Regions from separate parts of the Vibrio sp. Vf1514 genome, predicted to be linked through region 1. Evidence: riboswitches for the same ligand, from Rfam matches in the RefSeq annotation. Region 1 holds a riboswitch; the other holds the start of a gene.

Region 1 (4,723 bases):
CGGTAAAAGGAAGCACTTAACCAAACCGGTGTTGGATTATCTCAGTCGCCACTCATGGCCCGGTAACGTACGTGAACTGCGTAACGTGATTCAGCGAGCCATCATTATGTGTGGCGACAAAAATATAGCCATTGCCGACCTCGGGTTGGATCTGGCGGATCGGCAAATGCTTCCCGCCTTTGACACCATCGATTCAGATTATTTGTTGCAGGTGATTGGCGAGCATAAACATAACATGAGTGCGGCAGCCCGTTATTTGGGTATTTCCCGTACCACTTTATATCGATTGCTCAAAAAGTACGATTTGCAGAAATAAAAAAAGCCCCGCCGAAGCGGAGCTTTGTCAATCAATCAAGGCGTTAAGCAGTTTCGCACTTTGACATCTTCGCTTTTGATAAGCTGATGAAAGCAAAACATACCGCAATAAAGGCTGCCGTAGCCGCTGCAAATGACAGCGCCAAAGAGTCCGTCATGCCTAGGACCACGAAACCTATCGCGGATACGCCCGCAACCGCCAAAGAGTATGGCAGCTGTGTCGATACGTGATCAATGTGGCAACAACGCGCACCAGTAGAAGACAGGATCGTTGTGTCTGAGATAGGTGAACAGTGGTCGCCAAATACAGAACCCGCCAGTACAGCACTCAGCATGGGTAACATCAGCGCGATATCGGTTGCACCGGCCATGTCACCGGCGATTGGCAGCATGATGCCGAAGGTGCCCCAAGAGGTACCGGTTGAGAACGCCATAATCCCTGACAGTGCAAAGAGGATGACAGGTAACCAGTGCGGGTTAATACTGCCCTGCACCAACGACGAAAGGTATGCGCCCGTTTTCATGTCACCAATCACGGCACCGATCGTCCACGCAAAGACCAGAATCAGAATCGCGCCAAACATGGATTTTGCGCCAACCCACAATGTTTTTGCAATTTCTGTCATCGCAATGCGTTGTTTCAGTACGGTATAAAGCGCCACCGCCAAGCCAACCAGACCACCGTAAATCAGGGATGTACCCACGTCGGTATTTTCAAATGCACCCAGCAGGTTAAACGCAATGCCGTCATCAGCCAGCGATTGACCACCGGTGTAGAGCATCGCGCCAATGGTTGCGACAATCAACAAGACGATCGGCAGGATCAAGTCCGACACTTTGCCGTGCTCGCTTTCGCGAATATCCAACTCTTCATTGAGATCGTGAGCCACTTCTGAATCGTTGTCGCCATCAAAGCCACGGCCTTGAGACGCGTTGATTTCATGTTGACGCATTGGACCAATGTCCATTTGGAACCACACAACCGCAAACACCATCAACAAAGCGAAAATAGCGTAGAAGTTCATCGGAACCAAACGCAGGTACGCGCCCAGTGGTGAGTAATCCGTAATACCGTGTGACACCAAAATGCCACCGATAATGGTCATAATGTAGGCACCCCAGCTAGACGCTGGCATCACCACGCACATTGGCGCAGCCGTTGAATCCAGAATGTAAGCCAGTTTCGCACGGGAGACATAGAAACGGTCCGTCACAGGACGGGCAATCGAACCCACGGCGAGACTGTTAAAGTAATCGTCAACAAAGATGAATACGCCAAGGAAAGCAGCCAGCAGCTTCGAGCCACGTTTGCTCTTCACGCGAACTTGCGCCCATTCAGCAAAAGCACGCGTACCGCCCGATAGCGTCAGCAGCGCGGTCATCATGCCCAAGAGCAACAGGAAGCCAACGATACTCATGTTCCACGTGTTCAGACCACCGTCTTCAATAAAGACATTCGACACTTTGGTGCCGACGTAGCTTAATGCGCCACCCACAGAGTAATCGGCAAGAAGTAATGCACCAAGTAAAATACCGACACCCAAGGATACCAATACTTTGCGGGTAATAATCGCTAGGCTAAGAGCCACCAACGGCGGCAAGATAGACAAAGGAGAGGAAGCAAAATCAATTAAATTCATGATCTTCAAAAACCAGTAATAAATGGCTAGAGATCTACTGCAGACAAACCACGCAACGCAGTACGCAATTTATGTTGAACTAAGCGAAAGGGAAGCGAACACTTCACCCAACCCTACAGTAGCGCTCCATAGTTTAACAAAATATAGACTATGGCAGTGTTGGCGCTATTCGCGAACAACCCCAGCCAGCCGCTTTGATGTGCAAACTGACTTCGGCGATATAGCCTTTCTTCATGGTTCATTGGCATCACCCCAACCATGAATACTATTCGATACCGCGCCTCTACATCGAAAGTAGGACAATACGCTACGGCTGACTGCAATCAGCTGATGCCCACGTCGTACTTCGCATTAGGTGCGAGCTATTGTACTTATCGAGATTGTCAATGCAACATATCCTGTTACTTTAATTCGCCGACACAAGGTCACACTGAAGAGGTAGGCATTGATACTCATTTCATATAACTATGCAATAAATATCACGAACACCATATATAAAGACACACCAAACATGCATCAATTTAACCAAACGACCAATAAAACCATAATTAACTTATGGATGAATTCGTCACACAATAATAACCAATGTCATTTAATTCGCTTATATTGAATATTTTCAATATTATTTCACTTTCAATGTTGCCAGAATAAATTACTGGGTTTAGTATTGAACTGTTAATTATTCTATTTTATAGGAAACGGTAATGTCGGAAGTTACGAAAACTCTGTTGAATATTCGCAGCCTACGTGCTTATGCTCGCGAATTGACTCTGGAGCAGCTAGAAGAAGCTCTGGATAAATTAACAATCGTTGTTCAAGAACGTAAAGAATCTGAAGAAGAAGAGCGCGCAGAACGCGAAGCGCAAGAAGCTAAATTAGCAGCGATCGCGGAACAAATTGCAAAAGACGGCATTGACGTTGATGCACTGATTACTGCCCTTGCTGGCGAAACAAAAACAAAAGTAAAAGGCAAACGCGCGCCTCGTCCTGCGAAATACAAATACATGGACAACGGTGTAGAGAAAACTTGGACTGGTCAAGGTCGTACACCTTCTGTTATCCAGAAAGCACTGGATGAAGGCAAATCTCTTGAAGAGTTCGCGCTATAACGCATGTTAAGCAAATGAAAGAAAGGCTCCGAAAGGAGCCTTTTTTATTAATCGCAGAAATAAATAACCGTGGATGTTGTAGCAAATCGATATACTCCCAATTGATGATCATCTCATTGTGTATACTGACTTACATGTTGCATTATTCTGACACATTTCTACATTTTCTATATGTAAATTTCTACATCAACAAATTTCAACGCATAGCATACGCTAATTATTACCAATCATTGGCCGATAAAAAAACGCCACCCTTTGGAGTGACGTTTTTAAATAACAACTGATTAGCGTTCCCAGTAGGCTTCTTCCAAGCTGTCTTCCCGCTCAGGCAAACCACGCGACAAACGTGGTGAATGTTGAACCAATACCTCATAACTCACGCGGTTTGAATATTTACAAACCTGAGAAAATGAAGAATAAGTTAGAAACTCGTGCTGGTGTTTACTGGAATTCGGTACGTTTTCTTTGTGGTATTTATTCGCTGCCATATCGTGCAACAGTGCCGACAAAGCCGCATCGCCCGCACCATTAGTATTTTTAATCTTCTCAGGGCCACCCATATAAGGCGCAATATGAGAATATACACGCACGGGGTTGATGCAGCTCGCTTTGCTCGCCGGACGGCTAAATTCAAAACGGTTGAATTCTGGAATCGAGCCCGGTAGCAGCGGCAGAGAGGTTTCACGTTTCACGGTATCTTCAGTATACCCGGCCATGAACAGCCCCACAGGACCTGCAGTACACAGCACCAAGTCCACCCAATCCAACGCTTTGTTCGAAGCCGCCAGTGGGTCGCGCTCGCCGGTTAACGCTTCCGCTTCATCTTCGTTCATTGCGACAACCGTGACATGGTCACGCAGGAATTCCTGCCAGAAGGTTGGATCGTCTTGAATCACGAACTTGGTGCCTAAAGTCAGCACCACAGGCACATCGTATTTCTTGGCAAATTCGATCGCGCGCATGGTGGCATCCGGCATTGGGTCGCCAGCTTTGCAGCGCACTAAATAAGCGGTGATCACCAAAGCCGAAGCACTTTGGAAAATCTTCTCAGGAATATTTTCCGGGCTTAGCTGGTTCATCTGACCTTCGCTAATCGCAAATGTCCGTTCGCCATCTTCAGTGATCAATGCAAAACAGCGGCCAATGGCGCCGTCCACACCTTGCAGATAATTCAGATCCATACGGCTGGAGGTATTACACAGATAACGGTAACCGTAGCTGCCGATTTTAATGTCCTGACTCATCACCCCTAATAAGGTCGAACGGTCATCTGCCAGAACCGAATAGTTGTGCAGCGTGTTTCCGATGGTGCCACCGGCATATTCATTGGTGATCAGTTTTTCAGACTTTAATTCGTTGTATAACGCTTCCGCGGCGTCATCATTAATGACCAGCGAATGTCCTTTACTCAAACCATAACGCTCAATCAAGTCGGTATCGACTTTCGCTTCAATATCCACCAAAGTTTGGTCGATACCAATAATATGAGTGCGCGACATCTTTTTGCTTTCTTGTGCTTGAATCACAAGAGGGTCACGCGCGTGTACAGGAAAATAGTGCTTTGATTTGCGTTGGCCAGGAAATTTCATAACGTCAATTTGGGCTTGGAATGAAAGGATGCGGGATTCTACCTTGCACCCTATACGGCGGCAACTCACA
Region 2 (4,723 bases), 1.6 Mb from region 1:
AATCCTGTATTGGGGTGTCGAAGGTGGATTGCTGCCGATCCTCGGCATGGCGATTGCGGCAGGATTTGTGTTGATGCGCATCCGTTCGGCCAAAAAAGGTACGCGACTGGCGATGTTTGCGCTGTTGTTGCCGATGGTGCTGCACAGCCAGTTGGAATATCCGTTTTATCACTCTGCCATTCACTGGATTACCTTTGTGATCCTCCTATTTTGGATCGACCAGCGCGTCGCAAAATATCGCTTTGCGCGCTTTAGCAAAATCAGCAAGTCCGCCCTGCGCATCACCAGTTTGTTGCTGCCGTTCTTGACGGCGGTGTATATGCTCAGCGCATTACACACCAACTACATTCTGATGAAGTTTGAAGGCTCGCATCCAAAGAATCCGGATCTGTTGAATCAGGTCACCAATCCCGTGGTATGGCAGGATCGCTATGATTGGGACGTCTACAGCACTTACCTCAATATCGGTTTGTACAATCAGCAGCCGCAATACATTCAGCCTTATATTGATTGGTCGTTGGCGATCATCAAACACAAACCTCGCCCTGCGTTTTACAGCAACCTGATTCTGGCCTACCAAGGCTTGGGCGATCACAGCCGCGCCGAACAGATCCGTGCCGAAGCAGAATTCCTGTTTCCTCGTCAAGACTTCACCACTGTGCACTACGAGCCGCCCTCTGCGGCGGTCTCGAGCGTACCGAATCTGGATGAAGATGACGAATAAAAAAGGTGGCCTCAGCCACCTTTTTTGCAGTAAAACTTTTTGCCATGCAACGTCGCCATTTATTGCGTCAGAGCATCTTCCAAAGCCTTAAGACATAGCGCAATATTTTCCGCTCGCGCGCCATAACCCATCACGCCAATGCGCCACGCTTTCCCCGCCAACGCCCCCAAACCTGCACCAATTTCTAAGTTGTATTCATTCAATAGATGATTGCGCACCGCGGCATCATCAACCCCGTCAGGAATGTAAACCGTATTCAACTGCGGCAAACGACTGGCTTCGTCCACCACAAACGTCAATCCGAGCTGTTCCAGCCCCGTTTTGAGTTTCTCGTGCATCTGCCGATGGCGTGCCCACGCGCTTTCCAGCCCTTCATTTTTCAGCATCAATAACGCTTCATGCAGCGCATATAAACTATTCACAGGAGCAGTATGGTGATAGCTGCGTTTACCCTGCCCGCTCCAATACCCCAGCACCAAACTCTGATCGAGGAACCAGCTTTGAATCGGCGTCTTGCGTGACTGTATTTTCTCAATCGCTTGAGCAGAGAACGTCAGCGGCGATAAACCCGGTGCACACGACAAACACTTCTGGCTACCCGAATACACTGCATCCAGTTGCCACTCATCCACCAGCAACGGCACTCCGCCGAGTGAAGTCACCGCATCGACAATCGTCAACATGCCATGCTGCTTTGCCAATGCGCCCAACGCTTGGGCATCACTGCACGCGCCGGTCGAGGTTTCCGCATGCACAAATGCCAGAATCTTCGCATCAGGATGTTGTGCGATCGCGTCAGCCACTTTGTCAACCGAGACGGGGGCGCCCCATGCATCATCCACAATCACCACATCGCCACCGCAACGCACCACGTTTTCACGCATGCGCTCACCAAACACACCGTTGCGGCACACGATCACTTTATCGCCCGGTTCAACCAAGTTGACGAAACACGCTTCCATGCCCGCACTGCCTGGCGCGGAGACTGCAATGGTAAAATCGTTCTGAGTTTGGAATGCATATTTCAACAACTGCTTGAGTTCATCCATCATGCCGACAAACAGCGGGTCCAAGTGGCCAACTGTTGGGCGGCTTAATGCCTGCAAAACCTGAGGGGAAATATCCGATGGCCCCGGGCCCATCAAAATGCGGTGTGGGGGAATGAAACTGCGGATGGTCATAAGTGCTCCTTGCTTTGGGGGTTGAGGAAAATCAAGGTTAATCCAATTCGTTCGCCACCACAATTCGACGGAGGTCTAGAGGTCGAACCACTGTCACATTCAGTGCATAATTATTTTCATTTGCTAAGACATTTACGATTGACATTAAGTACATAAACCCGTTCAATGTCTGAGCTATCTAGCAGAAGAGGAGCACTGCCCAGGCAGGTGTTTTGTGGAGCCTCAACTCCAAAACAGAACACTCAGGGGGAGCAGTGCCGAGATGGATCAGAATTGTGGTTCTGGTTTGTCGGTTGAATGGGCTGAATCCCTTCAACTGTCATCAGTACAACGCTGATGAAGAGCTTCTGAGGAAACCTGTCAAAGTACACCTCTCTTTTTTGCTCTAAGAACACTCTCTTCAAAACATTGGACGTTGGATTACCAACCATTTTATTTTCTGGGAAGTCTGGGAGAAATGCCGTGAGTGCATTCAATGTCGCCAAATTTGGCGGTACAAGTGTTGCAAATTTCGAAGCCATGAGCCGTTGCTCTGCCATCATTGAAAACAATCCACACACCAAATTAGTGGTCAGCAGTGCCTGCTCAGGTGTGACCAACCTATTGGTTGAACTGGCCAATGGCGTGCAAGAGTCAGAACAACGCGCCCTGATCCTCAAACAGTTGGCAGATATTCATCATGCCATCATTGACCAATTGGCGGATCCGACTCAGGTCGAAAAAGAGGTACACACGATTTTAGACAGCGTCGCGAGCGCGGCTGAAGCAGCCTCGTTTCAATCCAGCAAAAAACTAACCGATCATCTAGTGGCGTGTGGTGAGCTGATGTCGACGCATATTTTGGCGCAACTGATGCGCGAGCGAGGCATCAATGCGGTACGTTTTGATATTCGCGACGTGCTGCGCACCGATGATCATTACGGCCGTGCGGAACCTCAGCTCGACGAGATTAAGCGTCTGGCAAAAGCAACACTGGTGCCTTTGTGCCAGCAAAACGTGGTTATCACGCAAGGCTTTATTGGTTCAGATGAACAAGGCAACACCACCACACTAGGGCGTGGCGGCAGTGACTATTCCGCGGCGCTGATTGCCGAAGCTGTTGAAGCCAGCGGACTTGAGATCTGGACGGATGTCCCAGGCATCTACACCACCGATCCACGCATTGCCCCCAAAGCGGCCCCTATTCCAGAGATTAGCTTCAGCGAAGCGTCAGAGATGGCCAACTTTGGCGCCAAGATCCTGCACCCTTCGACGCTGGTTCCGGCGATTCGTCACGGTATCCCGGTGTTTGTCGGTTCGTCAAAAGAGCCAGAAAAAGGCGGCACTTGGATTCGCCAAGAAGTAGAAAACTCGCCACAATTTCGCGCCTTGGCCCTGCGCTGCAACCAAACCATGGTGACCCTGCGCAGCGCCAAAATGTTCCACGCTTACGGCTTCCTCGCCAAAGTGTTTGAGGTGCTGGCCAAGTACAAAATCTCCGTCGATCTGATCACCACCTCAGAGATCAGTGTTTCGCTCACATTAGACAAAACCGACACCGCTGGCGGCGCACCGGAGCTGCCGCAAGAGGCTCGTGCAGAACTGGAAGAATTGGCGACAGTCGAGGTGGAACACAACCTGTGTCTGGTGGCGTTGATCGGTAACCAGATGGAAACCAAAGGCTACGCCAAACAAGTATTCAGCACATTGGGTGACTTCAACCTGCGCATGATTTGCTACGGCGCCAGTGATCACAACCTGTGTTTCTTGGTCGATGCCCCCGTGTCGAAGAACGTGATTCAGAAACTGCATGAAGATCTGTTCGAGTAATAAGTCGCTTTCATGAGTCACACGCATAAAGAAAAGGTCACCCGAGGGTGACCTTTGTTGTTTCTGTGCTGTGCTATTTCAGTACTTAGCCGTTGATATTGGGCCCAAGCCATTTTTCAGCTTCGAGGTGATCCCACCCTTTGCGCTGAGCGTAGCTTTGCACCTGATCATCTTGAATCTGCGCAATGGCAAAGTAGCGTGAATCCGGATGCGAGAAATACCAGCCCGACACTGATGCACCCGGCCACATCGCATAACTGGTGGTCAGCGACATGCCAATCGTCTCTTCAACCTTAAGCATCTCCCACAGGGTGCCTTTCTCAGTATGCTCAGGACACGCGGGATAACCGGGCGCTGGACGAATCCCCTGATATTTTTCGCGAATCAGTTCGTCGTTCGACAGGTTTTCATCCGTCGCGTAGCCCCAAATCTCTTTGCGCACTTTTTCATGCAGGTATTCCGCAAATGCTTCAGCCAAACGATCCGCCACCGCTTGAATCATGATCGCATTGTAATCATCGCCCTGCGCTTTGTATTGATCCGCCAACTCACGTTCGCCAATCCCGCCCGTGACCGCAAATGCACCAATCCAATCCTTTTTACCACTCGATTTCGGCGCGATGTAATCCGACAAGCAGTAGTTTGCTCCTTTGGGCTTGTGGGTTTGCTGGCGTAGGTTATACAGCGTGTGCGCCACTTCCGTACGCGACTCATCGCGGTACACTTCAATGTCATCCCCGACACTCGCGGCTGGGAACAACGCGCACATACCGCTGGCTTTGAGTAACCCCTCTCGTTCAACCTTGTCCAGCAATTCGTTGGCATCTCTAAACAGACGCTGCGCCTCCTCGCCCACTTCTTCGTGTTGCAAGATCGCAGGGTATTTACCCATCAGCGACCAGGTCATGAAAAATGGCGTCCAGTCGATGTACTGACGCAATGTAGATAGCTCAAAGTGTTCAAACACATGGACGCCAGGTTTGGCTGGCACTGGCGGTGTGTAGCTATC

The links. Region 1 has a riboswitch for lysine ahead of ACS18Q_RS08715 (Na+/H+ antiporter NhaC family protein). Riboswitches for the same ligand answer to the same signal wherever they lie in the genome.
Region 2: another riboswitch for lysine. It lies ahead of lysC (lysine-sensitive aspartokinase 3); the one in region 1 lies ahead of ACS18Q_RS08715 (Na+/H+ antiporter NhaC family protein).

Annotation. Positions count from the first base shown of each region.
Region 1 covers NZ_CP197267.1:1,891,547-1,896,269, forward strand. Annotated here, with positions in the region: gene ACS18Q_RS08710 (sigma-54 interaction domain-containing protein) at 1-316, shown strand, start outside; gene ACS18Q_RS08715 (Na+/H+ antiporter NhaC family protein) at 360-1,955, opposite strand; lysine riboswitch at 2,067-2,249, opposite strand; gene ACS18Q_RS08720 (H-NS family histone-like protein) at 2,660-3,064, shown strand; gene ACS18Q_RS08725 (inosine/guanosine kinase) at 3,349-4,653, opposite strand.
Region 2 covers NZ_CP197267.1:314,759-319,481, reverse strand. Annotated here, with positions in the region: gene ACS18Q_RS01510 (PglL family O-oligosaccharyltransferase) at 1-724, shown strand, start outside; gene ACS18Q_RS01505 (pyridoxal-phosphate-dependent aminotransferase family protein) at 784-1,905, opposite strand; lysine riboswitch at 2,083-2,260, shown strand; gene lysC (lysine-sensitive aspartokinase 3) at 2,368-3,714, shown strand; gene metH (methionine synthase) at 3,800-4,723, opposite strand, start outside.